One region of the Streptomyces sp. NBC_01546 genome, then DNA from elsewhere that is predicted to be linked to it. Evidence: predicted binding sites of a transcription regulator. Region 1 holds the regulator's gene; the other holds the start of a gene.
The links. The regulator HspR, encoded in region 1, represses chaperone genes until heat shock. The targets are predictions, from matches to a motif close to TTGAGNNNNNNNNNCTCAA.
Positions count from the first base shown of each region.

Region 2: the regulator HspR is predicted to act here: its motif matches at 5,527-5,545, upstream of lon (endopeptidase La).

Region 1 is NZ_CP109379.1:4,358,091-4,372,561, forward strand. Features, by position in the region: gene dnaK (molecular chaperone DnaK) at 1-1,342, shown strand, start outside; gene grpE (nucleotide exchange factor GrpE) at 1,342-1,992, shown strand; gene dnaJ (molecular chaperone DnaJ) at 2,032-3,213, shown strand; gene OHA89_RS19980 (heat shock protein transcriptional repressor HspR) at 3,215-3,679, shown strand; gene OHA89_RS19985 (helix-turn-helix transcriptional regulator) at 3,777-4,784, opposite strand; gene OHA89_RS19990 ((2Fe-2S)-binding protein) at 5,111-5,425, shown strand; gene OHA89_RS19995 (pyridoxamine 5'-phosphate oxidase family protein) at 5,583-5,987, opposite strand; gene clpB (ATP-dependent chaperone ClpB) at 6,116-8,701, shown strand; gene OHA89_RS20005 (YbjN domain-containing protein) at 8,812-9,360, shown strand; gene OHA89_RS20010 (hypothetical protein) at 9,370-10,560, opposite strand; gene OHA89_RS20015 (pyridoxal phosphate-dependent aminotransferase) at 10,723-11,913, opposite strand; gene OHA89_RS20020 (DUF2617 family protein) at 12,605-13,153, shown strand; gene OHA89_RS20025 (polyamine aminopropyltransferase) at 13,287-14,471, shown strand, end outside.
Region 2 is NZ_CP109379.1:2,980,706-2,995,176, reverse strand. Features, by position in the region: gene OHA89_RS13270 (glycoside hydrolase family 3 N-terminal domain-containing protein) at 1-1,267, opposite strand, end outside; gene OHA89_RS13265 (TetR/AcrR family transcriptional regulator) at 1,433-2,116, shown strand; gene OHA89_RS13260 (hypothetical protein) at 2,103-2,633, opposite strand; gene OHA89_RS13255 (hypothetical protein) at 2,670-4,094, shown strand; gene OHA89_RS13250 (sulfurtransferase) at 4,138-5,007, shown strand; gene OHA89_RS13245 (hypothetical protein) at 5,030-5,335, opposite strand; gene lon (endopeptidase La) at 5,568-7,976, shown strand; gene OHA89_RS13235 (MarR family winged helix-turn-helix transcriptional regulator) at 8,247-8,693, shown strand; gene OHA89_RS13230 (protein phosphatase 2C domain-containing protein) at 8,710-9,483, opposite strand; gene OHA89_RS13225 (nitrate- and nitrite sensing domain-containing protein) at 9,871-12,627, shown strand; gene OHA89_RS13220 (roadblock/LC7 domain-containing protein) at 12,624-13,100, shown strand; gene OHA89_RS13215 (DUF742 domain-containing protein) at 13,097-13,480, shown strand; gene OHA89_RS13210 (ATP/GTP-binding protein) at 13,461-14,093, shown strand; gene OHA89_RS13205 (styrene monooxygenase/indole monooxygenase family protein) at 14,106-14,471, shown strand, end outside.

The DNA of each region.
Region 1 (14,471 bases):
CGGTGGCGGCACCTTCGACGTGTCGCTCCTGGAGATCGGCGACGGTGTCGTCGAGGTCAAGGCCACCAACGGTGACAACCACCTCGGTGGCGACGACTGGGACCAGCGCGTCGTCGACTACCTGGTGAAGCAGTTCGCCAACGGCCACGGCGTCGACCTGTCCAAGGACAAGATGGCGCTCCAGCGTCTGCGCGAGGCCGCCGAGAAGGCGAAGATCGAGCTGTCCTCCTCCACGGAGACCTCGATCAACCTGCCCTACATCACGGCTTCCGCCGAGGGCCCGCTGCACCTGGACGAGAAGCTCACCCGCGCCCAGTTCCAGCAGCTGACCGCGGACCTGCTCGACCGCTGCAAGACCCCGTTCCACAACGTCATCAAGGACGCCGGCATCCAGCTGTCCGAGATCGACCACGTGGTCCTGGTCGGCGGCTCCACCCGCATGCCGGCCGTCGCCGAGCTCGTCAAGGAGCTCACCGGCGGTCAGGACGCCAACAAGGGCGTCAACCCGGACGAGGTCGTCGCCATCGGCGCCACCCTCCAGGCCGGTGTGCTCAAGGGTGAGGTCAAGGACGTCCTGCTCCTCGACGTGACCCCGCTGTCCCTGGGTATCGAGACCAAGGGCGGCATCATGACCAAGCTGATCGAGCGCAACACCACGATCCCGACCAAGCGCTCCGAGATCTTCACGACGGCCGAGGACAACCAGCCGTCCGTCCAGATCCAGGTCTACCAGGGCGAGCGCGAGATCGCGGCGTACAACAAGAAGCTCGGCATGTTCGAGCTGACGGGCCTGCCGCCGGCCCCGCGTGGCGTCCCGCAGATCGAGGTCTCCTTCGACATCGACGCGAACGGCATCATGCACGTCACGGCCAAGGACCTTGGCACGGGCAAGGAGCAGAAGATGACCGTCACCGGCGGCTCCTCGCTCGGCAAGGACGAGGTCGACCGCATGCGCCAGGAGGCGGAGCAGTACGCGGACGAGGACCTGCGTCGCAAGGAGGCGGCCGAGTCCCGCAACCAGGGCGAGCAGCTCGTCTACCAGACGGAGAAGTTCGTCAAGGACAACGAGGACAAGGTCCCGGCCGACGTCAAGACCGAGGTCGAGGCCGCCGTCACCGAGCTGAAGGAAAAGCTCAAGGGCGAGGACACCGCCGAGATCCGCACCGCGACCGAGAAGCTCGCCGCGGTCAGCCAGAAGCTCGGCCAGGCCATCTACGCCGACGCCCAGGCCGCTCAGGGCGCCGCGGGTGCCGCCGGTGACGCGGGTCAGGCCAAGGCCGACGACGACGTCGTCGACGCCGAGATCGTCGACGACGAGAAGCCGAAGGGCGGCGCTGCCTGATGTCGGAGGAGACCCCGGGCTTTGACGAGAAGCCCGAAGTCCCCGTCGACGGCACGCCCGACGAGCCGAAGGCCGCCGACTCCGCCACGGAGGAGGCGGCGGCCCCGGCCGGGGACGCAGCACAGGATGTAGCGCTGCTCGCGCAGCTGGACCAGGCCCGTACGGCGCTCGGTGAGCGCACCGCGGACCTCCAGCGGCTCCAGGCGGAGTACCAGAACTACCGCCGCCGGGTGGAGCGGGACCGGATCGCCGTCAAGGAGATCGCGGTCGCGTCCCTCCTGACGGAACTCCTCCCGACCCTGGACGACATCGGCCGGGCGCGGGAGCATGGCGAGCTGGTCGGCGGCTTCAAGTCGGTGGCCGAATCGCTGGAGACCGCCGCGGCCAAGATGGGTCTGCAGCAGTTCGGCAAGGAGGGCGAGCCCTTCGACCCGACGATCCACGAGGCCCTGATGCACTCGTACGCGCCGGACATCACGGAGGACACCTGCGTGGCGATCCTTCAGCCGGGGTACCGGATCGGCGAGCGTACGATCCGCCCCGCGCGGGTCGCGGTGGCCGAGCCCCAGCCGGGCGCGGCCCCCAAGTCCGAGTCGGCCGAGGCCGACACGCCGTCGGACAAGGACACGGATGCCCCCGACAAGGGCTGATGTTGAACAAGTAGAGGCACGAGAGGAGGGACACCGGGGATGAGCACCAAGGACTTCGTCGAGAAGGACTACTACAAGGTCCTCGGTGTCCCGAAGGACGCCACCGAGGCCGAGATCAAGAAGGCGTACCGGAAGCTCGCGCGCGAGTTCCACCCGGACGCCAACAAGGGCGACGCCTCGGCCGAGGCGCGCTTCAAGGAGATCTCCGAGGCGAACGACATCCTCGGTGACGCGAAGAAGCGCAAGGAGTACGACGAGGCGCGCGCCCTGTTCGGCAACGGCGGCTTCCGCCCCGGGCCGGGCGGGGCCGGCGGCTCGTTCAACTTCGACCTCGGCGACCTGTTCGGCGGACAGCAGCCGGCGGGCGCGGGCGGCGGCTTCGGCGGCGGCCTGGGCGATGTCTTCGGCGGCCTGTTCAACCGCGGCGCCGGCGCCGGTACGGGAACCCGTACCCAGCCGCGCCGCGGCCAGGACATCGAGTCGGAGGTCACCCTCTCCTTCACGGAGGCGGTGGACGGGGCCACGGTCCCGCTCCGGATGTCCTCGCAGGCCCCCTGCAAGGCCTGTTCGGGCACCGGCGACAAGAACGGCACGCCCCGGGTGTGCCCGACCTGCGTCGGCACCGGCCAGGTATCGCGGGGCAGCGGCGGCGGGTTCTCGCTGACCGACCCCTGCGCGGACTGCAAGGGCCGCGGCCTGATCGCGGAGACCCCCTGCGACGTCTGCAAGGGCAGCGGGCGCGCCCGCAGCTCGCGCACCATGCAGGTCCGGATCCCGGCAGGCGTCTTCGACGGCCAGCGGATCCGGCTGCGCGGCAAGGGCGCGCCGGGCGAGCGCGGCGGTCCCGGCGGTGACCTGTACGTCGTCGTGCACGTCGACTCCCACCCGGTGTTCGGCCGCAAGGACGACAACCTGACGGTGACCGTCCCGGTGACCTTCGCCGAGGCGGCGCTGGGCGCCGACATCAAGGTCCCGACCCTGAACGGCCCCTCGGTGACGCTGAAGCTGCCGCCGGGCACCCCCAACGGCCGCACCATGCGGGCCCGCGGCAAGGGAGCGGTCCGCAAGGACGGCACCCGCGGCGACCTGCTGGTGACGGTGGAGGTCGAAGTTCCGACCGAGCTGTCGGACAAGGCCCGCGAGGCGCTGGAGATGTACCGCGAGGCGACGGAGTCGCAGGACCCGCGCACCGCGCTGTTCGAGTCCGCGAAGGGAGCATGACATGGACGGTCGCCGACGACAGTCCTCCCGATTGGGTGGGGGCTACCAGCTCACCGATGAGACCCCGGTCTACGTGATCTCGGTGGCCGCCCAGCTCTCGGGCCTGCATCCGCAGACCCTCCGCCAGTACGACCGTCTCGGCCTGGTCTCCCCGGACCGTACGGCCGGCCGCGGCCGGCGCTACTCGGCCCGTGACATCGAGCTGCTCCGCACGGTGCAGGCGCTGTCCCAGGACGAGGGCATCAACCTGGCGGGCATCAAGCGGATCATCGAGCTGGAGAACCAGGTCGCCGCGCTCCAGCAGCGCGTGGCCGAGCTCTCCGCGGCTGTCGACGGCGCGGCCGTGGCCATGCAGCAGCGCGAGGCCCAGGTGCACGCGTCCTACCGGCGCGACCTGGTTCCGTACCAGCCTCCGCAGCCGGGCAACGCCCTGGTGGTGTGGCGGCCCAAGCGGCCGATGGACTGACGCCCGCCCACAGCGTGCAGGAAGGCCCCGCCCGGCTCACCGGGCGGGGCCTTCCGCGTTCCCGTTCGCGTTTTCCCGTTCCCGTTCCCGTGAGCGGTCAGGGCCGGGGCTCCCGGGCGGGGCCCGAGACCTGGCCCAGGATGCCCGACTGGGCTATGAGGAAGCCGAGTTGGGCGCGGCTGCCGCTGCCCAGGGCGGTGGCCAGCTTGGCGATGTGCGCGCGGCAGGTCCGTACGTTCATGCCCAGGCGGCGCGCGATGGCCTCGTCCACGTGCCCCTCGACGAGGAGTTGCGCGATGGAGCGCTGAACGCCCGAGATCCCCGAGGGCGTCGGATCGTACCGGATCTCCTCCAGCAGCGGCGTGGCACGGCGCCAGAGCTGCTCGAACACCTTGATGAGGTATTCCACGAGACCGGGGTGGCGCAGTTCGAGGGCGACGCTGCGGTCATCGCTGGCGGGGATGAAGGCGACGGTGCGGTCGAAGACGATGAGGCGCTCGATGAGTTCCTCGAGGGTGCGGATCTCCACCTTGCCCGCGGATATCCGCTCGACGTAGGCGAGCGTTCCCTGGCTGTGCCGGGCGGTGTGCTGGTAGAGGGTGCGGATGCTGACCCCGCGGTCGGTCAGCGGCTGGTCGCGCTCCAGGGCCTGTGTGAGGGCGTCTATGGGGCGGGCTCCGCCGGGCTGGACGGTGAGCATCTCCGTGTGGCATTCGGCGGTGGCCAGGTTCAGTGCCGCGTTGATGCGGTCGAACCCCTCGAGCACGGTGATCGCGTGCGTGGGCGCGGGAGTCAGCGCGCTGATGGCCATGAATGGCTCAAACGCTTCCGCCAGCTCGATGGACGTCCTGCGGCGTTGCAGGATCTCCCGCTCGATAGGGTGCAGCCGCTGGGTGAGTGCGACGGTGGGGGGAACCGGGCGCAGCCAGTTCGCGTCATCTGGATCCGGGTGCAGCAGCGCGAATTCCAGCAGGCAGGGAGTGTATTCGACCTCCGCGCGGGCGATGCGCCCCGAGCTGAGCGCAGTGGCGTAGAGCTCGGCGCCGAGAGCGCACAGTTCCGTCACTGGGTGGGGATGTGTCTGTTCCGCACCATTTTTCGGCATATCTCCCACCCCCAGGGTCTTGCATCTACAGGAACATGATGCACCGCCACGGTGGCGTCGGCGTGGCTCGATAAGTCATCGTCTGTCATGCGGGGGAGAGGAATCCATCCAGTGAGGACGAAGTCGACGATGTACAAGAGATTGCTTCGCTCGGTGGTTGCCGTTGCTCTCTCCACGGTTGTGGCTTACGGGGTGGCCGGCGGCAACACAGCCACGTTGGCGGGGATATCGGACGATAGCGGCTGGACCAGTGCTCCGGTGGACAGCGGGTGGACGCTCGGCCCTCTGGACAGTGGGTGGACCAACCTGCCGGAGAAGGTCGTCGCATGACCCCCGACGACCGCGGCTTCCGCCGCGAAATGGCCTCCGCTTACCGGTCGGGATGGCAGTTCATCGACCTGGCCACGGCGATCCCGTACCCCGGGGATTCGCTGATGGTCACCCTGTTCGGTCAACCGATCGTCGTCGTGCGCGAGGAGGACGAGGACGTACGTGCCTACCGGTGCCTGCGCCGCCCGCGGGGCGCGCCGCAGCCCGTCCGCTGCGAGGTGCGCTACGGAATGGTCTTCGTCAATCTTGATCAGCGCGATCACCAGCTCTTCGAACCCGACATCACCACCGCCACCCCCCGCAGTGCCTGAAGCGATTCCCCCGTCGTTGCAGATCGCTCAGGCGCTTCCCCCACACAACGGCGCCATCGTGGACCTGACCACGATGGCGCCGTTGTGATGTCCGCGTCCAGTAGTTGAACCGGACAAGATGTGGAGGGGCAGACCGGCCGCCGGCCTGGTCCCGGGCTCAGGCCCGGCCCATGGCCCGGTCCAGCGTGATCTCCATGACCACCCGGTCGGGATTGGGTGAGGGCGTCCGCCCGTAGCGCTCCGCGTAGCGCGCCACCGCGTCGGCGACCGACGCCTCGTCCGTACGGATCACCGCGCGCCCCTCGAGGGTGGCCCAGCGGCGTCCTTCCATCTGGCAGACCGCGACCCGGGCCGCGCCCGGCTGCGCCGCCAGGATGTTGCGGATCTTCTTGCTGTGCTTGTTGCTGATCACCCGGGCCAGACCGGCCTCCGGGTCGTACGTCACGCCCACCGGCACCACGTGGGGCGTCCCGTCCGGGCGCGGCGTGGTCAGCGTGCAGACGTGCCGCTCCCGCCAGAAGGCGAGGTACTCGGGCGTCGGGTTGAGTACGTCATGGGACATGGCCCGAAGGGTACGGGGCCCGGGCGCGTCGGGGGTACCGCGGCCTGCCTTGAGTGGAATAGACTCAACTTTGCGTAGGTTGTTTATGTCATAGTTCTGTCCAGCCTCCGGAGAGGAGCACATCACCCGTGGATGCCGAGCTGACCAACAAGAGCCGGGATGCGCTGAACGCGGCCACCAGCCGGGCCGTCAAGGACGGCCACGCGGACCTGACCCCCGCGCACCTGCTGCTGGCGCTCCTCGCCGGCGAGGACAACGAGAACATCACCGACCTCCTCGCGGCCTCCGACGCCGACCAGGCCGCCGTACGGGCCGGCGCGGAGCGGCTGCTCGCCGCCCTGCCCAGCGTCACCGGGTCCACGGTCGCGCCCCCGCAGCCCACCCGCGACCTGCTCGCCGTACTCGCCGAGGCCGACGCCCAGGCGGGCAAGCTCGGCGACGACTACCTCTCCACCGAACACCTGCTCATCGCCCTCGCCGCCAAGGGCGGCGCGGCCGGTGAGCTCCTTTCCGCACAGGGCGCGAGCGCGAAGAAGCTGCTGGACGCCTTCCAGAACGCACGAGGAGGGCGGCGGGTGACCACCCCCGACCCCGAGGGTCAGTACAAGGCGCTGGAGAAGTTCGGCACCGATTTCACGGCGGCAGCCCGTGAGGGCAAGCTCGATCCGGTCATCGGCCGGGACCACGAGATCCGGCGCGTGGTGCAGGTGCTCTCGCGGCGTACGAAGAACAACCCGGTGCTCATCGGCGAGCCGGGCGTCGGCAAGACGGCCGTGGTCGAGGGCCTGGCCCAGCGCATCGTCAAGGGCGATGTCCCGGAGTCGCTGAAGAACAAGCGGCTCGTCTCCCTCGACCTGGGCGCCATGGTCGCGGGCGCGAAGTACCGGGGTGAGTTCGAGGAGCGGCTGAAGACCGTCCTGGCGGAGATCAAGTCGAGCGACGGCCAGATCATCACCTTCATCGACGAGCTGCACACGGTCGTCGGCGCGGGCGCCGGCGGCGACTCCGCCATGGACGCGGGCAACATGCTCAAGCCCATGCTGGCGCGTGGTGAGCTGCGGATGGTCGGCGCGACGACGCTGGACGAGTACCGCGAGCGCATCGAGAAGGACCCGGCGCTGGAGCGGCGTTTCCAGCAGGTGCTGGTCGCCGAGCCGTCCGTCGAGGACACCATCGCGATCCTGCGCGGGCTCAAGGGCCGCTACGAGGCCCACCACAAGGTGCAGATCAACGACAGTGCGCTGGTCGCCGCCGCGACCCTCTCCGATCGGTACATCACCTCCCGCTTCCTCCCGGACAAGGCGATCGACCTCGTCGACGAGGCCGCGTCCCGGCTGCGCATGGAGATCGACTCCTCCCCCCTGGAGATCGACGAGCTCCAGCGTGCGGTGGACCGGCTGCGGATGGAGGAGCTGGCGCTGAAGAACGAGTCCGACCCGGCCTCGCTGGAGCGCCTGGAGAAGATCCGCAAGGATCTCGCGGACAAGGAGGAGGAGCTGCGGGGCCTGACCGCCCGCTGGGAGAAGGAGAAGCAGTCCCTCAACCGGGTCGGTGAGCTCAAGGAGCGCCTGGACGACCTGCGCGGCCAGGCGGAGCGCGCGCAGCGCGACGGGGACTTCGACACCGCTTCCAAGCTGCTCTACGGGGAGATCCCGACCGTGGAGCGCGAGCTGGCCGAGGCCACCGAGGCCGAGGCGGAGGTCTCGAAGGACACGATGGTCAAGGACGAGGTCGGCCCCGACGACATCGCCGACGTGGTGGGTGCCTGGACCGGCATCCCGGCCGGCCGCCTCCTGGAGGGGGAGACGCAGAAGCTGCTGCGCATGGAGGACGAGCTGGGCCGCCGTCTGATCGGCCAGGGCGAGGCCGTGCGGGCCGTGTCGGACGCGGTGCGCCGCACCCGGGCCGGCATCGCGGACCCGGACCGGCCGACCGGCTCGTTCCTGTTCCTGGGCCCGACGGGCGTCGGCAAGACGGAGCTGGCCAAGGCCCTGGCGGACTTCCTCTTCGACGACGAGCGGGCCATGATCCGCATCGACATGTCGGAGTACGGCGAGAAGCACTCCGTGGCCCGCCTGGTCGGCGCGCCGCCCGGCTACGTCGGCTACGAGGAGGGCGGCCAGCTGACCGAGGCCGTCCGGCGCCGCCCGTACAGCGTGGTGCTGCTGGACGAGGTGGAGAAGGCCCATCCCGAAGTCTTCGACATCCTGCTCCAGGTCCTGGACGACGGCCGTCTCACGGACGGCCAGGGCCGCACGGTGGACTTCCGCAACACGATCCTGGTGCTCACCTCGAACCTGGGCAGTCAGTTCCTGATGGATCCGGTCACGCCCGCGGAGCAGAAGAAGCAGCAGGTGCTGGACGTGGTCCGGGCGAGCTTCAAGCCGGAGTTCCTCAACCGCCTGGACGACCTGGTGGTCTTCTCCGCGCTGTCCGGGCCCGAGCTGGGCCGCATCGCGGAGCTCCAGATCGACCGCCTCGCCAAGCGGCTGGCCGACCGGCGCCTGACCCTGGAGGTCACGCCGGAGGCGCTGGCCTGGCTGGCGGACAAGGGCAACGACCCGGCGTACGGCGCGCGGCCCCTGCGCAGGCTGATCCAGACGGCGATCGGCGACCGGCTCGCGAAGGAGATCCTCTCCGGCGAGGTCAGGGACGGCGACACCGTACGGGTCGACGTGGCGGGCGAAGACCTGCTGGTCGGCAAGGCGCTGTGACCTCCTGAGCCGCCACCCGTGTCCGCCCGGAGCGGATCGTGCGTCCGGGGGTGGACACGGGGTAGGCGGGATGGGGGAGGATGCAGGTATCCGCACGAAGGGAAAACACGGTGAGCATCGACCCGGCCTCGATTCCGAACTTCGGAGGGCAGCAGCCCGATCCGCAGGCCACAGGACCGGCGGGCCCCGTCGTCCCCGACCAGGATCTGGTCAAGCAGCTGCTGGAGCAGATGGAGCTCAAGTACGTCGTCGACGACGAGGGTGACCTCGCGGCGCCGTGGGAGGAGTTCCGCACGTACTTCATGTTCCGCGGCGAGGACGAGCAGCAGGTCTTCTCGGTGCGGACCTTCTACGACCGTCCGCACAAGATCGAGGAGAAGCCGCAGCTTCTCGAGTCGATCGACGACTGGAACCGCCGCACCCTGTGGCCGAAGGTCTACAGCCACACCCACGACGACGGCTCGGTCCGTCTGATCGGTGAGGCGCAGATGCTGATCGGCACCGGCGTCAGCCTGGAGCACTTCGTGTCCTCCACGGTCAGCTGGGTCCGCGCCTCCATCGAGTTCGACAAGTGGCTCGTCGAGCAGTTCGGCCTGGAGAAGGAGATCGACTCCTCCGCCGAGGGCGACGACGACGGCGACAGCGACGGCAACAACTAGAAGCAGGTTCTAGAGCGGTACGCGGGCCACGAGCAGCAGATACAGCCCGTAGCCGTAACTGAGCCCGGCCAGCGCCGCGGTCACCACGACCGCGGTGCGGGGCCGGGCTCTGGCCATGACGGCCGCCACCGGCAGCAGCAGCGGGAAGGCCGGGAGCAGGAACCGCGGCTTCGACTCGAAGAACCCGGCCCCGCCGTACGCGATCACCAGCAGTATCGCCGTGTACGCGAGCAGCGGCAGCGGGGTCCGGTCCAGCACCAGCAGCATCGCCAGCAGCCCGGCGGCGGCCAGCAGGACCACGGTCACGGTGGTCGCCAGCGGTACGTGCCCGCCGGTCAGCACCCGCTCCGCGGAGCGCAGCGCACCGGCCCCGAAGTCGAAGCGGGATCCCCAGCGCCGCTGCACGGTGAAGTACCCGCCGAGCGGATCGCGCAGCCGCACCCCGACGGCCAGGACGTATGCCGCCCAGCCCGCGGGGGCCAGCAGCCCGGCCACCCACACCTCGGGCGCGCGGGACCGGCGGCTCAGGATCTCGTGCAGGGCCATCACCGAGACGGCGGCGGCGACCGCGAGCCCGGTCGGCCGGGTCAGTCCGGCGAGCACGGCGAGGCCGGCCGCCCAGAGCCAGCGGCCGCGCATCAGGGCGTAGAGCGCCCAGGCGGCGAGCGCGGCCAGCAGCGCCTCGGTGTAGGCCAGGCTCAGCACCACCGCGTGCGGCAGCGCCGCCCACAGCCCCACGAGCAGCAGCCCGGCTCGCGGCCCGATCACCCACTCGCCGATCCGGTAGACGCCGAGGGCGGCGACGGCGGCGCAGATCCAGGCGACGAGGATGCCGGCCGGGATCAGCCCGCCGGGCAGCACGGCGCCGACCAGCCTTATCAGCGTCGGGTAGAGCGGGAAGAAGGCGTAGTCGCTCTGGATGAAGCCGGTGCCGGTGACGGGGTCGGCCCACATCTGGGTGCGCCCGTAGCCGTTGGCGGCGATCCCGAGGTACCAGACGGAGTCCCAGGACTTGCCGAGCACCCGGAGCGGGTCCTTGCCCGCCCACCAGGATCCGAGGGTGAGGACCAGTACCCCGGCGCCGCGTACGGCGGCGAACACCCCGAGCGCGATGACCGTCGCCGGCGCGGCCGACCGCACCGCCTTGACGGCACGCATCTCCAGCGGCGACGCGGACACCGAGACTCTGCCCGTAGCCATGTATCCCGACTTTCCTGCTCTTCGTGAGTACGCTCATCCGACGATGAGAGCCGCGGGCACGTTCAAGGCCGTCAGCTTCACACCGGCCTCGGTCACCCCGCAACCACACTTGGTAAACAGCGAGGGTCCAGACGTCCAAGGCCCTGTCCGCCCGGACAGGGCCTAGAGGCGGCGCAGGCGGGCCACCGCCTCGCTGAGGACGTCGGTCCGCTTGCAGAACGCCCAGCGGACCTGGGTGGCTCCGGCGGACTTGTCGTCGTAGAAGACCTGGTTCGGGATGGCGACCACGCCGCAGCGTTCGGGCAGGGCGCGGCAGAAGGCCAGGCCGTCCTTCTCGCCGAGCGGGGTGATGTCCGTGGTGATGAAGTACGTGCCCTGCGGGCGGTAGACCTCGAAGCCGGCCGCCGCGAGGCCGTCGGCGAGGAGGTCGCGCTTGGCGGCCAGGTCCGCGCGGAAGCCCTCGTAGTACGCGTCGGGCAGGGCCAGGGCTTCGGCGATCGCGTACTGGAAGGGGCCGGAGGAGACGTAGGTGAGGAACTGCTTCGCCGAGCGGACCGCGGTGACCAGCTCCGGGGGCGCCGTGACCCAGCCGACCTTCCAGCCCGTGAAGGAGAACGTCTTCCCGGCGGAGGAGATGGTGACCGTGCGCTCGCGCATGCCCGGGAACCCGGCCAGGGGGGTGTGGGCGCCCTCGAAGACCAGGTGCTCGTAGACCTCGTCCGTGACGACCAGGAGGTCGCGCTCCACGGCGAGGGCGGCGACGGCGGCCAGCTCCTCGTGGGTCAGGACCGTGCCCGTCGGGTTGTGCGGGGTGTTCAGCAGGATCAGGCGGGTGCGCGGGGTGACGGCGGCGCGCAGTTCGTCCAGGTCGAGGGCGAAGGCCCCGGCGTGCGGGCGCAGGGTGACGGGGACGCGCACCGCGCCGGCCATCGCGATGCAGGCCGCGTACGAGTCGTAGTACGGCTCCAGGGCGATGACCTCGTCACCCGGTTCGAGGAGGGCGAGGAGCGCGGCCGCGATGGCCTCGGTGGCGCCGGCCGTGACCAGGACCTCGGTGTCCGGGTCGTAGGAGAGGCCGTAGAAGCGCTGCTGGTGCGCGGCGATCGCGGCGCGCAGCTCGGGGACGCCGGGGCCCGGCGGGTACTGGTTGCCGAGGCCCGTGAGGACCGCGCGGGAGGCCGCCTCGGCGATTTCGGCGGGGCCGTCGGTGTCGGGGAAGCCCTGGCCCAGGTTGATCGACCCGGTGCGGGCGGCCAGCGCCGACATCTCCGCGAAGATCGTGGTGCCGAAGGCCGCCAGACGGCGGTTGAGGAACGGGCGGTCGCTGCTCACGGGTGCGCTCATGGGCGCCATCCTGGGGGCAACCTCTGGACTTGCTCAAGTGTGCTTTGGGCCGCGTGGCCTGCGGGCATCCCCCCTTCACACGGGACGCGGGGATCCCGTCCCCCGGGAAGACCGGGGCGTGAGAGAGGGGGCGGGCATCGTGTTCGTCTTCATTGTGATCGGGCTTCTCTTCGTTGCGTTCGTCGTGACCATGGCGATCCGTTCGGCCGGCTCCGGCTCCGGCTCCGGCTCCGGTCGCGGCTCCGGCAGCAGCACGAGCAGCAGCTGGTGGGCCGGCGGGGGCGACTCCTCGTCGGGTTCTTGTTCGAGTGGATCGTCCTCGTCCTGCGGCGGATCTTCGTCCTCCTGCGGCGGTGGCGGGGGATGCGGTTCCAGCTGACACGGGGCAGCTGGCACCGCGTGGATGAAGGCGCCCGGCGGTCTGATTTCCGCCGGGCGCCCTCTCCTTGGCGCATGCATCACGACGCGCGGGGCACATGTTGTTGAACACGTGAACTGTGGAGCCCCCGGGGGGATGTAAACCCCGTCAAGTTGGGTAAAAACGCTGTGAGTGCCGTGCCTTTCATGATTCCCTCGGTTGAGTAGACCAGTCCTCGGACCTCCCTGGACTTCCTGTGGACCCGTGCCGGTGTCCCCCCACCCGTTGACTACCGCTGGCGGGCCCCGGCCCATCTCCCTCGCGCGTTTGCGGAGCCGACTCATGCTCACGACCCTCCAGACCACCTATACCGACACGCGTGCCGCCGATCTCGCCTGGGCCCTGGGTCGGGAGCGGCTGCCCGCCCTGGCCGTACTGAACCTCCAACTGTCCGGTGCGAAGGTGGAGTTGCGCCTGCTCGGCGCCTCTCATCAGGTGCTCCTGGAGGAGGGTGAGGTGCTCTGCTCGGAGACGGTCGCCTGCATGCCCGGCAGCAGTACGCCGCTGCCGCTCGGCGTGGCCAAGCGGGTGGGCGACTGGGAGTACGAGTTCGCCGCCCGGGTCGAGACCCTCTCCCGCGGTTCCTTCGCGGGGCGGGCGCAGGAGCTGCTCGCGCTGGTCGCCGACCACCCGAACGGACTAGCGGGCACCTTCCCGGGCAGTCCGCACGCGTTCACCGCCATGCTGGCGCAGCATCACGAGGGCCAGATGCGCTGGCGGACCTGGCACGCGTACCCGCAGGAGGGTCAGCTGGTGGCCACCAGGACCCGGGTCGGCGTACGGATGGGCGCCGCTTCCGCGGCCCCCGTCGAGTCGCCCGCGCTGCTCTAGCGCGCGCCAGGGGCCGCGTTCCTCCGGGGGCGCGGGCATTGCCACGTGGTTACGCCAACTGGCCGGATCAGTACGCCACTTGCACCCATGTGGGTGACCGGATGCGGGTGGGCGGTGACGTACGGTTCGCTGCATGATCGACCGTTCCGTCCCGCGCCGGGTACTCCCGGCTCCGGAGCCTCGGGGCGCGGCGACCGTCCCGGCCGCCCTGCCCGTACGGCCCCGGACCGGCCGACTCCTCGTCCTGGCCACCGTGTTCGTCTGCGCCGCCTGCGGGCTCGTATACGAACTGGAGCTGCTCGCCCTGGGCACCTACCTCATCGGCGATTCCGTCACCCAGGCGTCGGTCGTGCTGTCCGTCATGGTCTTCGCCATGGGCGTCGGCTCCCTGCTCGCCAAACGGCTGAGGCACCGGCCGGCCTTCGGCTTCTGCGCCATCGAGGCCGGGCTCGCGCTGCTCGGCGGGCTCTCGGCCGTGGCGCTGTACGCGAGCTTCGCCTGGCTGGGTGAATCCCGCCCGGCCCTCGTCGCCTTCTCCTTCGCCATCGGCGTCCTCATCGGCGCCGAGATCCCGCTCCTGATGGCCCTCATCCAGCGCATCCGCAGACAGGACGCGGGCGGGGCCGTCGCCGACCTGTTCGCCGCCGACTACGTGGGCGCCCTGGTCGGCGGCCTCGCCTTTCCGTTCCTGCTGCTGCCGGTGCTCGGCCAGCTCACCGGAGCCATGCTCACCGGCACGGTCAACGCGGTCGTCGGCGGCGGGCTCGTGCTCTGGCTGTTCCGCCGCGACCTGAGCCGGCGTGCCCGCTGGACGCTGGTCGCCGCCAACGTGAGCGTGCTGTCCGTGCTCGCCTGCGCGACCGTCCTGGCCGACGACTTCGAGCGGGTCGCCCGCGGCGCCGTCTACGGCGCGGAGGTGCGGGTCGCCGTCCAGACCGGGGTGCAGGAACTGGTGCTCACCGGGCCCCCGACCGGCTCCCCCCGCTCGCTCGACCTGTACCTCGACGGGCGGCTGCGGGTCAGCGGCTACGACGAGTACCGCTACCACGAGGCCCTCGTCCACCCCGCCATGACCGGCCCGCACACCCGGGTCCTGGTCCTCGGCGGCGGAGACGGGCTCGCCGCCCGCGAGGTGCTGCGCTACCGCGACGTCGCCTCCGTCACCGTCGTCGAACTCGACCCCGGCGTGGTCCGGCTCGCCCGCACCGATCCGATGCTCTCCGCGCTCAACGCCGGCGCGTACGAGGACCCGCGCCTCGGGGTCGTCACGCAGGACGCGTTCCGCTGGCTGCGCGGACCGGCCGCCCGGGACCGGTTC
Region 2 (14,471 bases), 1.4 Mb from region 1:
CTTCCGGATTTGTCAGCACCGTGAGCGAGCGACGCTGCGCCGCGGCGCCCAGGGCCGTGAAATCGGCCCGGCCCACCGTCTCGGCCGCCGTGTCCGGATCCACGTACGGATTCTCGAACAGCCCGAGCCGGAACTTCTCGCGCAGCAGCCGCCGTACCGACGCGTCGATGCGGGACTCCGCGATCCGGCCGGAGCGGACCAGATCCACGACCACCTCGGGGCACTGCTCGCCGCCGAACTGGTCGCAGCCGGCGTCCAGGGCGCGCGCCGCGCGCTCGGCCGTGCTCAGGTGCTCCAGCCCCCAGGCGCGCGCCGGGTGCATCTGACCGAAGATCGCCGCGTCGTTGAGCAGGCCCCAGTCGGTGCAGACGATGCCCTCGAACCCGAGCTCCTCGCGCAGCAGGCCGGTGACCACGCCCTTGTTGAAGCCGAAGCCGACCTCCTCCCAGTCGGTGCCGATCGGCTGGCCGTAGTACGGCATCATCTGCGCGCACCCGGCGGCGATGGCCGCCTTGAAGGGCTCCAGGTGGTGCTCGCGCATCCCGCCCGGGTAGACCTGCTCCTTGCCGTGCGCGAAGTGCGGGTCCTCGCCGTCCTTCTGGGGGCCGCCGCCCGGGAAGTGCTTGACCATGGCGGACACGGACTCGGGGCCCAGCTCCGGGCCCTGGAGGCCGCGTACGTACGCCTGCACGAGCTCGGCGGTCAGCCGGGCGTCGGAGCCGAATGTGCCGGTCTGGCGGGCCCAGCGCGGTTCGCTGGCCAGGTCGATCTGCGGGTGCAGGGCGACGCGGAAGCCGACGGCCAGGTACTCGCGGCGGACGGTGTCGGCGAACCGGAAGACCAGGTCAGGGTCGCCGATGGCGGCCAGGCCCAGGGCCTCGGGCCAGGCGGAGAAGGCTCCGGCGTTGAAGGAGGCGCCGATGTTGTCGGTGAAGGCGTGGCGCGGGTCGGTCGAGAGGGTGACCGGGATGCCGAGGCGGGTGGCCGCGGCCATCTCCTGGACGGCGTTCTGCCACTGGGCCATCTCGCGGGCCCCGTACGTACCGAGCAGGTTGAAGTGGGTGAGGAGTCGCTCCCCGATCAGCTCGGGCGTGGTGAAGGGGAGCATCGAGCCGTCGGTCTCGGTGACCGGGGTGCCGTCCGCGTTCATCATCAGCATGGAGTGGAAGAGCTGGCCGGCCTTCTCCTCCAGCGTCATCCGGGACAGCAGGTCCTCGACGCGCCGGTCTACGGGGAGCGAGGCGTCTTTGTAGGCGGGGGTGTTCATGGGGGCTCCTGAGGGGGCTCGGTCGCGTCGCCGACCGTGGCGCCCCAACGTAAACGTGAAAACCATGCACCCACTAGGTTTTTAAAAGTGACCTGGATCACTCCGTGTGAGTGGCCGAAAATATGCAGCGTCTAGGGTGTTCGCATGGCACAGGACGGTGTTCGCATGGCACAGGGCAAGGGGCGCACGGCCCCGAAGGCCGGGGGCCGGGGGACCTATGCGGTGGGTGACGCCCGTCGGCAGAAGATCCTCGACACCGCGGTCGAGCACTTCGCGCAGTGGGGCTTCCACGCCTCCTCGCTGGCCCGCATCGCGGCCGACTGCGGGATCACCCAGGGCGGGCTGCTGCACCACTTCCGCAGCAAGGAGGACCTGCTGCTGTCCGTGCTGGCGCAAAGCGAACGGCACGACATCGAGCGGCTGTTCAGCGAGCCGGCCGACTCGGTGGCCGCGCACTTCACCACCGTCGTCGCCCTCGCCGCCGACAACGCGCGCCGGCCCGGCCTCGTCCGGATGTTCAACACCCTGGTCGGCGAGTCCGGCAACCCCGGGCATCCCGCCCACGCGTACTTCCGGGAGCGCTACGCCCGCGTGCTCGGCTACACCGTCGACCTGCTGGAGGCCGGCATCGCGCGCGGCGAACTGCGCCCCGGCACCGACTGCGAGGCCGTCGGCCGCGAGACCCTCGCGATCATGGACGGCCTGCAGATCCAGTGGGTGCTCGCCCCCGCGAGCGTGGACATGCCGGCCCGGCTGCACGCCTTCCTCGACCGGCGGCTGCGGGAGATCTCGGTCGCGGGTACGGGTCTGGCGGCCCTTCCGGGCCCGCAGGGCCTCAGCCGGCCGTGAACCCGGGCAGCGCCTCCAGTACCTTCTTCAGGGCCGGGGCCAGGGCCTCCTCGTCGGCGGCCACCTCGAAACCGCCGTGCACGAACGCGTAGACGAACCCGTCGTAGACCTTCGGGTCGCCCGTCGCGAACCTGGGCAGATGCGCGAAGTCCGCCTCCCGGAGGGCGGTGCGCAGGGTCGCGAGCTCCGCCTCCGACAGCTTTCCGGTGCCCTCCGGCTCGGCCTGGCTGCCCAGCCGGGTCCACGAGCCGTCGCCCTTGACGACGAGGGTGTGGGTCTGGCCGGCGAAGCCGCCGCTGCGGCTGACCCGGACCAGGGTCTCGGTCGCGGCCGGGGGCGTGGCGGGGGTCGTCGCAGGGGCCGGGCCCGCCGTCGTGGGAGCGGGTGTGGCCGCCGGGCTCGCCGTGCCCGTCGGCGCGGGCCGGCCGTCGACGTCATCCGCACCGGACGGTCCGCATCCGACCAGGACCGCGCACAGGACCGCGCTTGTCACCGCCACCACTCGCAACGCTCGCACACCCACCTCCGCAGGTACTCCCCCGGAACCCCGAGTATGGAGTCCCCGCACCCGTTACGACAGCACCCGGAGGCAGCCATCCGCCGCATCGCCCCCTGGCGCGTGCTCCCGCCGCTGGTCGCCGCCCTCCTCGGCCTCTGGGGCCTGGAGCGCGGCGGCAGCATGTGGCGCGACGAGTCCGTCACCTGGCAGGTGGCCCACCGGCCGCTCGGCGGGCTCTGGGAGCTGCTCGGCCAGGTGGACGCCGTGCACGGCCTGTACTACCTGCTCATGCACGGGGTGTTCCTGGCCTGGGACGGCGGCCCGTGGGCACTGCGGCTGCCGTCCGTCGCCGCCACCGCCCTCGCGGCCGCCGGGGTGGCCGCGATCGGGCACCGGCTCGCGGGGGAGCGGGCCGCGCTGCTCTCCGGGCTCGTGTACGCCGTACTCCCGCCCGTGCAGATGTACGCCCAGGAGGGGCGCTCGTACGCCCTCGTCGCCGCCGCGGTGGTGTGGGCGACGTACCTGATGCTGCGCGAGCGGTGGGCGGCGTACGCGGTGGTGCTGCTGCTCGGCTGCTGGCTGCACGAGTTCGCGGTGCTGGCCCTGCTCGCGCACGCGTTCACCGCCTGGCGCTCGCGCGGCTGGCGCATCGCCGCCGGGGCCGTCGTGGTCCTGCTGCTGCCCCTCGCCCTGGTCAGCGCCCGGCAGGCGGAGCAGCAGCTCGGCTGGCTCGGACGGCCGAGCTGGCAGGACTGGGCGGCGTACGGGGTGCTCGTGGCCGCCGTGCTGCTGCTCGCGCGGGGCGCCGGGTCGCGGGACCCGGGCGGCCTCGGGGAAGCGGGGCACCGGAGCCTCCTGGTCCGCGTGGCCGTGCCCCTCGCGCTGCTGCCGCCCGGGCTGCTGATGACGCTCTCGCTGGTCCACCCCTGGTACGTCGACCGGTACGTGCTCTACGCGCTGGCCGGGCTCGCCCTGCTGGCGGGGGCCAGGCTGGCGACGGCGCGCGGCTGGTGGCCGTGGCTGCCGGTCGCGGCCCTGCTCGTACCCTTCGGCATCTGGTCGGTGTGGCTGCGCACGCCCGAGAGCCGCAAGGACGACGTGCTCGCGGTGGCCGCCGCGGTCCGGGAGCGGGCCCGGCCGGGGGACGCGGTGGCCTTCCTGCCGTCGCGGCGGCGCGAGTGGCTGCTGTCCTCGCCGGACGTCTACGGCGGGCTGCGCGACGTGGCCCTGGACCGCTCCCCGGTGGCCTCGCACAGCCTCCAGGGCACCGAGCTGCCCGCGGCGGAGATCCGCGAGGCGCTCGTCGCGTCCCCCCGGGTCATCGCCCTGCTGGACCCGGCCGGCCAGCCGCTGGACCCGTATCCGCGCGAGGTGGTGAAGCGGGAGACGCTGGCCGCCCGGTTCGAACTGTGCTCGGTCACCGGCGTACGGGGCGCCCGCGTCGCGCTCTACGCCCGCCCGGGCGGCTGCCCGGCGTGAGGCGTGCGGCAGGATGTGGCCCACCACGTCGAGGAGCCGCCGTATGACCCCCAACTCCCTTGAGCCGTCCGGGCCGCTGGTCGGGGCCGACTGGCTGGCCGACCGGCTCGCCGCGCCCGGGCTGGTCGTCTTCGACGCCTCCGTCGGCGCCCACCGCGGCGCCGGGCACCGCATCCCCGGCGCCCGCCCCTTCGACCTCGACGGGGACCTGTCCGACCACGACGCCCCGGCCCCGCACACCATGCCCGCGGCCGCGCGGTTCGGTGAGGCGATGCGGGCCCTCGGCGTCCGCGACACCGACACCGTGGTCGTGTACGACGGCGCCGGCGTCTACTCCAGCGCCCGCGCCTGGTGGATGCTGCGCGCCATGGGCTTCGACCGGGTCGCCGTCCTCGACGGGGGACTGCCCGCCTGGACGGCCGCCGGCCTGCCCGTGGAGGCCGCCCGCCCGGCGTACGAGGGCCCGCGCGGCTCCTTCACCGCCCGCCCGCGCCCCGGGCTGCTGGTCGACAGCTCGGCGGTCGCCGAGGCCCTGGCCGACCCCGCCGCCGCCGTCCTCGACGCCCGCACCCGCGAACGCTTCGCCGGCGCCGCCCCCGAACCCCGCCCGGGCCTGCGCGGCGGGCACATGCCCGGCGCGCTCAACCTGCCCTTCGGGGAGCTCCAGCGGGACGGCGGCCTGATGCGGGACGCCGGGGAACTCCGCGAGATCTTCCGGGCGTTGGCGGGAGAGCGGGAGCGGCTCTACTTCAGCTGCGGCTCCGGCGTCACCGCGTGCGTCCTCGCCCTCGGCGCCGACCTCGCCGGCTACCGGAAGCTGGCGGTGTACGACGGCTCCTGGAGCGAGTGGGGCCTGCCGTCGGACCAGCGCCCGGTGGCCACGGGCGAGGCCACGGGCCCGGCCGGGGGTTGACCCCGCCCGGCGTCCGGATGGATCACTCGCCGCCGCCGCTGACGCCCGGGGCGACGAAGCGCCTGTGCAGAGGGAAGAACTGCGGCTCGGGGTCGCTCTGCACGCCCAGTTCGCCCTTGAGCACGGGGGCGATCCGGGCGGCGATGAACCGGGTGAAGTGGTCCTCGGACTCCCAGACGTCGAGCACGTTGAGACCGCCCGAGACGAACCACGCGGTGTGCAGCACACACCCGTCCGGCGCGTCCTCTTCCCAGCGCACCCGCTTGCGCACCGCGTCGTAGACGTCGGACGTGATCTCAGGCCAGGAAAAGGTCATCACGACTGCCATGGAGCTTCCTCTCGACCGCTTGCACGTGCCGCGGCCGGGTGACGCGCGGCCTCGCACGGCGACGCTAAGCCGCCGCCCTCCCCCGTGCACTCCAGGGCGTCCATCCGCGCTCCGAGGCGTCGTCCATCCGAGTTCCCGGCTGTTCGCCCCAGGCGAACGGGGGTTGGGGAACAACAGGCGGCGCACATGCATTGAGTCGGCATAGCTCAACTTCACTGCCGGAGGGTTGATCATGGCTTCGACGTCCGTAACGCTCACTCTGCCCGTGCTGCCGCTCGACGACGAGGTCGTGCTGCCCGGAATGGTCGTTCCGCTGGACCTGTCCGACACCGAGGTGCGCGGGGCCGTGGAAGCGGCCCAGGCCGCGGCGGGCACAGGGAAACCCCGGGTACTGCTCGTGCCGCGGATCGACGGGAAGTACGCCGGGACCGGGGTGCTCGGCACGGTCGAGCAGGTGGGCCGACTCTCCGACGGGGACCCCGGTGCGCTCATCCGCGGCCGCGGGCGCGTCCGCATCGGCGCCGGGACCACCGGCCCCGGCGCCGCGCTCTGGGTCGAGGGCGAGACCGTCGACGAGCACGTGCCGGACCCGCTGCCGGGCGCGGTCGCCGAGCTCGTCAAGGAGTACAAGGCGCTCGCCACCAGCTGGCTCAAGAAGCGCGGGGCCTGGCAGGTCGTCGACCGCGTCCAGCAGATCGAAGGGGTGTCGGCCCTCGCCGACAACTCCGGGTACTCGCCGTTCCTGACGGTCGAGCAGAAGGTCGAACTGCTCGAGACCGCCGACCCCGTCGCCCGCCTCAAGCTGGCGATCAAGGCGCTCAGCGACCACCTCGCGGAGCAGGACGTCGCCGAGTCCATCGCCAAGGACGTACAGGACGGCGTCGACAAGCAGCAGCGCGAGTTCCTCCTGCGCCGCCAGCTGGAGGCCGTCCGCAAGGAACTGCGCGAGCTGAACGGGGAGAAGGACGGCGAGGAGTCCGACGACTACCGCAGCCGCGTCGAGGCCGCCGACCTCCCCGAGAAGGTCCGGGAGGCCGCCCTCAAGGAGGTCGACAAGCTGGAGCGGGCCAGCGACCAGAGCCCGGAGGGCTCCTGGATCCGCACCTGGCTGGACACCGTGCTCGAGCTGCCCTGGAACGAGCGGACCGAGGACCGGTACGACATCCAGGGCGCGCGGGCCGTCCTCGACGCCGAACACGCCGGGCTCAGCGACGTCAAGGACCGCATCACCGAGTACCTCGCCGTCCGCAAGCGCCGCACCGAGCGCGGCATGGGCGTCATCGGCGGCCGCCGCGGCGGAGCCGTGCTCGCGCTCGTCGGGCCGCCCGGCGTCGGCAAGACCTCGCTCGGCGAGTCCGTGGCCCACGCCATGGGCCGCAAGTTCGTCCGGGTCGCGCTCGGCGGCGTACGCGACGAGGCCGAGGTGCGAGGACACCGCCGTACCTACGTCGGCGCCCTGCCGGGCCGGATCGTCCGGGCCATCAAGGAGGCCGGGTCGATGAACCCGGTCGTGCTCCTCGACGAGATCGACAAGGTGGGCTCCGACTTCCGCGGCGACCCGGCCGCGGCCCTGCTGGAAGTCCTGGACCCGGCGCAGAACCACACCTTCCGCGACCACTACCTGGAGGTGGAGCTCGACCTCAGCGACGTGGTGTTCCTGGCGACGGCCAACGTCCTGGAAGCCATCCCGGAGGCGCTGGCCGACCGGATGGAGCTGGTCCGCCTCGACGGGTACACCGAGGACGAGAAGGTCGTCATCGCCCGCGACCACCTGCTGCCGCGCCAGCTGGAGCGCGCCGGCCTGGGCGCCGACGAGGTGGTCCTGGAGGAGGAGGCACTGAGGAAGCTCGCCGGCGAGTACACCCGCGAGGCGGGCGTGCGCACCCTGGAGCGGTCCATCGCGCGACTGCTGCGCAAGGTGGCCTCCCAGCACGAACTGGGCGAGCGGGAGCTGCCCTTCAGCATCGGCGCCGACGACCTGCGCGGGCTGATCGGACGGCCCCACCACGTACCGGAGTCCGCCCAGGACCCGGCCGAGCGGCGCACCGCCGTCCCCGGCGTGGCCACCGGACTCGCGGTGACCGGGGCGGGCGGCGACGTCCTCTTCGTGGAGGCCTCGCTGGCCGATCCGGAGACGGGCGCGGCCGGCCTGACCCTCACCGGCCAGCTCGGCGACGTCATGAAGGAGTCGGCGCAGATCGCGCTCAGCTTCCTGCGCTCGCACGGCGCCGAACTCGAGCTGCCGGTCGCCGACCTGAAGGACCGGGGCGTGCACATCCACTTCCCGGCCGGCGCGGTGCCCAAGGACGGCCCGAGCGCGGGCATCACCATGACGACGGCGCTCGCCTCGCTGCTCTCCGGGCGCCAGGTGCGTACGGACGTGGCCATGACCGGTGAGGTCTCGCTGACCGGGCGCGTCCTGCCGATCGGCGGGGTCAAGCAGAAGCTGCTCGCCGCGCACCGGGCGGGCCTGACCACCGTCATCATCCCCAAGCGCAACGAGGCCGACCTGGACGACGTCCCGGCCGAGGTGCTGGAGGGGCTGGAGGTGCACCCGGTGACGGACGTGCGCCAGGTACTGGAGCTCGCCCTGTCGGGGGCGCAGGCCCGGGAGGAGCTGACGGTCCCCGCCGCCGCCTGATCGGCAAGCACGCCGAGGGCCCGGGACTCCGCTGCGGCGGGGTCCCGGGCCCCAAGCGGCCTCGGGGAAGTGGGGCACGCCTCCGCGCCGCCCGGCACGGCACCTCGCCGCACTGCCGCATCGCCCGAGTACGTCCAGTACACGGGCGATGCGGCAGCACGCCGAGGCACCGCACCGGACGGCGCGGAGGCGCACCCCACTTCCCCGAGGCCGCTTAGCCCCGCCCGCTGCGAAATACTGGCCGCTCACCCACCACCGAAGGAGCGGTACGTGCACGGGAGCGAAGACCAGGAGTTCCTTGCCCTGGAGCGGGAGCTGTCCGTCTTCCTCCGGCGCGCCCGCGCCTCCTCCGGCGAGATGGCGCGCGCCCTCCACCCCGAGCTGGAGCCCGCCGCGTACGGGCTCCTCGTACGCCTGGAGGCGGCCGGCCGGCAGCGGGCGACCGAGCTCGCCGCGTACTTCGGCGTCGGCAAGGCCACCATGAGCCGCCAGCTGCGGGCCCTGGAGGTGCTGGGCCTGATCGCCCGCGAGCCGGACCCCGCCGACGGCCGGGCCTTCCTGGTCGGCCTCACCGAGGAGGGCCGCGAGCGGTTCCTGCGCGTACGAGGGGCCCGGCGCGAGCAGTACATGCGCAAACTCGCCGACTGGGACCGCGGCGAGGTGGCGGAACTGGCCCGGCTCCTCAACCAGCTGAACGCGGGCGAAGACACCCCGTAGAGCGCTCGCACAGGCCCTAGAGCTCCGCGTAGACCGCCGAGGCGTCGTCGTGCCGCTTGTGCCGGGCCGACGGGCGCGCCGGGTCGGACTCGATCGCGCGGACCCGGCCGATCAGCCCCTCCGCGCCCTCCTTGCGCAGCAGCGCCAGGCACTCGGCCCAGTCGCCCTCCCCGAACGTGTCCGTCCACCGGCTCGCCCCGTCCGTGAGCGCGGCCACCGCCCGGACCCGGCCGCGCGGGGTGCGCCCCGTCACCGCCCGGGCCGCCACCGCCGGATCCGCGGCCGCGGTGAAGAAGCCGCCCTCCGCGTTCCGCAGGGCGTCCGTCGCCTCCACCGACCGCAGCACCTCCCGGGGGATCCGGTCCAGCCGGTCGTCGAGCACCGCCGTCACCTGACCCCCCGGTTCCTGGAGGAGCAGTACGGAGTCCGAGAGGACCAGGTGCTCCACGTACGCCTCGTCCCAGCGGACGACGACCACCGTCGCCTGCGGCGTGCGGACGTGAGAAAGGTCACAGGTGTCCCGGTGCGCCTCGGCCGTGGTGCGGACCGCCTCCGCCAGGATCCGGTCGAGCGGCATGTCCCGCCGCGATCCGGACAGTTCGGTCAATCGGCCGCCGAGCCGGGCCGCGAACCACGGCACCCCGTGCACGCAGCCGTCCTCGCCGCGCGGCGGAGTGACCCCGTCCAGGGCGACCAGTACGCCACCGCCCGAAGCGGGGATCGCGGCCGACACCCAGTCCTCATTGGGGCGTTCCGGGCTGCCGGGGGCAGAGGCGAGGTCGATGCGCATGCGGGCATTCTGCCGGGCGCGGGGTCGCCGAGCGAGGGTAGGTCCGTACCAACGGGCGAGGCGGCGGGCGGGCTCCCGTGCGGGGCGCCGGAGGGCCGGGCGCCGGAGGCCCGCGATGTGGGCGGGCATACTGCCAAAGCCCGCATCGATCTTTCAACCACCTGTCCACGGAAGCGCTCTGGCACCGGGTGCCCGAGTTGGTCGCCAACTCATCCGTGATGTTCACTCGTTCGAGTGGCCGGGTGGGCGATGTGCGGCTCTGTCCCCATCACACTGCAAAGGTCTGAGGCGGTACGAGGGGGCAGGAGGCGTTTACTTGTTGACCGGCCGTTACCTCGGCCACACGAGTAGACGAGCAAGAGCACACGTACAGGATTGCGAGCACCGGTGCAGAAGAAGCGGTCTCGGAAGAACGGCACCGCCACCGACGGCCCGGCCCCCGCAGGACGCCGCGTCCGCGTGCGCCGCAGGCTGGTCGTAGGCGTGGCCGTCGCCGGCCTCACCGTCCTCGCGGCCGGCGCCCCCGCCGTCGTCTCCGCCACGAGGGAACTGAACGACTCCCAGCGCCTGGTCACCCTCGCGGAACAGACCCGGCACACCCTCACCCTCGCCCACCTCCTCGGCGACGAACGCGACGCCGTCGTCGAGTACGCCGCCAAGGGCCGCCCCGGCGCGGCCAAGGGGCCCGTCCAGGAGCGCACCGCCCGCACCGACCGGCAGCTCGCCGAGGTCCAGGCCGACGCCGACGAGGCGACCGCCCGCACCCTCGCCCGCGTCCAGGCCGTCCGCACCGAAGCCGTCGACGGCAAGGGCAGCGCCCTCGCCGCCCACCAGGCCTACGCCGGAGTCCTCGCGGAACTGCTCGCCCCCGGCGACCGGCTCGCCGAACTGACCCCGCCGCGCGCCACGGCCGCCCTCGCCACCACCCGCCCGATGGCCCCGCTGGGCCAGGCGGTGGAACAGGCCTCGTCCACCCGCGGACTGCTGCTCGCCGCGCTGGCCGTCCCCCGCGGCGACCAGCTCCCCAACTCGGCCGTGGTCGACGAACTCACCACCGCCGCCCAGCGTTCGCGGGTACGGGAACAGGCCGCCCTGGACGACTTCGCGCGGGCCGCGCGGCCCGACGTGCGCCAGACCCTCGCCGCCACCGTCACCGGACCCGAGGTCAAGGCCGCCGACGACTACCTCAAGCGGCTCACCGACCGGCCCACGCTCACCGCGGCCGACCGCAAGACCGACGGGGCCGCCGTGGGCTCCGCGCTCACCGCCCGCATCGACCGCATGCGGTCCGTCGAATCGACCCTCGCCGGTCAGCGCGCCTCCGCGCTCGCCGCCCAGCGCGACGACGACGTGACCCGGCTCGAGACCGTGGTCGCGCTGCTGGGCCTGCTGTTCCTGGTCACCGTCGGCGTCTCCACCGCCGTTGCCCGCTCGCTGACCCGGCCGCTGTCCGTGCTGCGCCGCGGCACCGCGCGGCTGGCGACGCCGGAGGGATCGGTGGAACCGGTCCGGTTCACCGGCCGCAACGACGAGTTCGCCGAAGTCGTGCGCCACCTGAACGCGGTGCGCGACCAGACCGTCTCCCTGCACACCCGGATCGCCGGGCTCGACGCCGACCGGCGCCGGATCATCGGCCGCAACGAGGCGCTCGCCTCGGGCCGCGAGGTGCTGGAGGAGGAGCTGGCGAAGCTGCGGGCCGGGCTGGAGGAGCACCGCCGCATCATGTCGACGACCTCCGTCTCGCTGTCGCTGCGGACCCTCGGTCTGGTGGAGCGCCAGCTCGCGGTCATCGAGGAGCTGGAGTCCAAGGAACAGGACCCGGACCGCCTGGCGACCCTGTTCAAGCTGGACCACCTGGCGACCGTGATGCGCCGCCACAACGAGAACCTGCTGGTCCTGGCCGGTCAGGAGCACGGCCACGGCCAGGGGCTGCCGGTGCCGCTGGTCGACGTCATGCGGGCGGCCGTGAGCGAGATCGAGCGCTACGAGCGCGTCGACCTCGCGGCGCTGCCCTCGTACACCCAGGTCGCGGGGCACGCGGCTGACGACATCTCGCACGTCCTCGCCGAGCTGCTGGAGAACGCGACGACGTTCTCGCCGCCGGAGGTCAAGGTCAAGGTGTCCGGGTGGCTGCTGGACTCCGGCGACGTGGTGCTGTCCGTCGTCGACGAGGGCATCGGGGTCACCGAGGACCGGCTGGAATCGCTCAACTCCCGGCTGTCCACGCCCGAGGCCTACGACGAGGAGCCCGAGGCGGAACACGGCCTGGGCCTCGGCCTGTACGTGGCCGGACGCCTCGCGGCGCGCCACGGGGTCACCGCGGAGCTGCGCGCTCCGCGGCACGGCGGCACCGAGGCGATGGTGGTCGTCCCGGCCGCGCTGCTGCCCACCACCCCGCCGGCCTCGCCGGTGCACGCCCTGGCCACGCCGGGCGCGCCCGCGCTGCACCTGCCGGGCGTGGTCGCGGAGGCGAACGAGAACACGCTGCCGAGCCGGCTGCGCGGCGAGGGTCCGGTTCCGGAGGCTCCGCTCGCGGAGGCCTCGGCGGAGGCTCCTGCGGCTGAGGTCGCGGTGGAGGCCCTGGCGGCTGAGGTCCCCGTGGAGGCCCCGGCGGCGGAGGTCCCGGCCGGGCCCGGTCCCGAGGAGCAGTTGCTCGCGCGGGTCGTCCCCGACGCGGAAGTGGCCGGCTTCGGTGAGCCGGACCCCGGGTCGGAGATCCCGGCCGGCGCGCCCGGTGCCGAGTCGGGTGCCGACGTACGGGAATCCGCGCCCGAGCCGGATCAGGAGCCGGAGCAGGATTCGGATCCGCACAGCCATGCCAGCGCCGAGGACAGCTGGCTGCCCCGGCAGGGCAGCCACCCCGCCGACCCGGCCGACGCCGGGGCCGAGGTCGTCACCGACAAGGGCCTGCCGAAGCGGACTCCGCGGTCCGTGGCCGCCGGCCGCGCGGATGAGGTACGGCCCGAGCCGCCGCGCAAGGTCGACGCCGAAGAACTGCGCCGCCGCCTCGGCGGGTTCTACCAGGGCGCCCAGGACGGGCGGCGCGTGGCCGCCGCCGAGCTCGAGCAGGAGCACGCGCAGGAGCACGAGCCGCAGCACGGGCAGACCGACCGGGGGGACACCGCACAGGAGGCACGCACATGACCGCGCCCAGTACGTACGGACTGAGCACCCAGGCCCGCAACCTGCAATGGCTGCTGACCGACCTGGTCGAGGAGGTGCCCGGCGTCAACTCCGTCGCCGTCGTCTCCTCGGACGGGCTGCTGCTCCTGTCCTCCGACCCGGGAGCGGAATCCCCCCAGGAGTCGCGCGCGAAGGGCCCGCGGGGCGCCTGTGCCGACCTCGCCACCATCGTCTCCGGCCTCGGCAGCCTCACCACCGGTGCCGCCGCCCTCATGGACGGCGGCTCCGTCAAACAGACCATGGTGGCGATGGAGCACGGCTCCGTCTTCGTCATGGCCATCAGCGACGGCTCCCTGCTGGGCGTGCACGCCACGCCCGACTGCGACATGAGCGTCGTCGCCTACCACATGGCCCTGTTCGTCGGCCGCGCCGGCCACGTCCTGACCCCCGAAGTCCGCAGTGAGCTGCGCCAGTCGATGGAGAAAACCCCGTGAGGAGTCCGGCCACCGACCGGCTGCCGATACGCGGCGCCGACCGCCGTCCCGCCCGCGTCCGCCCGTACTCCCTCACGGGCGGCCGGACCCGCTTCACGCAGGTCCTGCTGGTGGAGACCTTCGTCGCCGCCCTGGACGCGGCTCCCGTCAAGGCGCCCGACCGCATGCCCGAGATGCCCGCCATCGTCGAGGTCTGCCGCCGCATGCGCACGATCGCCGAGATCGCCGCGCTGCTGAAGCTGCCGCTCGGCGTGGTCCGCGTCCTCGTCAGCGACCTCGCCGACCAGGGACGGATCCGCGTCTTCGGCACGGGCCACGGCACCGGCCGTCCCGAACGCGCGCTGCTCGAAAGGGTGCTCAGTGGTCTTCGCCGTCTCTGACCAGCCGGTGTCGCCGTCCGCTGGAGCCGACGAGCCCGTCCAGCCCTGGCAGTACGACCGCTCCCGCGCGCCCGTCGCCGTCAAGGTGCTGGTCGCGGGTGGCTTCGGGGTCGGCAAGACCACCTTCGTCTCCTCCGTCTCCGAGATCACGCCGCTGCGCACCGAGGCGGTGATGACCCAGGCCAGCGTCCCGACCGACGACCTGACCGGCACCCCGGACAAGCACACCACCACCGTCGCGATGGACTTCGGCCGCGTCACCCTCGACGACGACCTGGTGCTGTACGTGTACGGGACCCCGGGCCAGGAGCGGTTCTGGTTCATGTGGGACGACCTGGTGCGCGGCGCGGTCGGCGGCATCGTCCTGGCCGACACGCGGCGGCTGCGCGACTGCTTCCCGGCCCTCGACTACTTCGAGAGCTGCGGGCTGCCGTACGCCGTCGCCGTCAACCACTTCGAGGGTTCGGCCTCGTACGAACCCGAGGACGTGCGGGAGGCGCTCAGCATCCCGCCGCACGTCCCCGTCGTGATCATGGACGCGCGGCGCCGCGCGACGGTCGTCGAATCCCTGCTGACCCTGGTCGGGCACGCCCTCGACACCACTCCCGAATAGAGAACGTGAGAGATGCGCAAGATACTTGTCGTAGGAGCCGGCCAGTCCGGTCTCCAGCTCGCCCTCGGACTCCAGTCGAAGGGGTACGAGGTCACCCTCATGTCCAACCGGACGGCGGACGAGATCCGCACCGGCCGGGTGATGTCCACGCAGTGCATGTTCGACACGGCACTGCGCCACGAGCGTGACCTCCAGATCAACTTCTGGGAGCAGCAGGCCCCGAAGATCGAGGGCCTCGGCGTCTCGGTGGCGGCCCCCGACGCGGGCCGCGCCATCGACTGGCTCGGCCGCCTCAAGGGGTACGCGCAGTCCGTCGACCAGCGCGTGAAGATGGCCGGCTGGCTCGACACCTTCACGCAGCGCGGCGGGCAGCTGGTC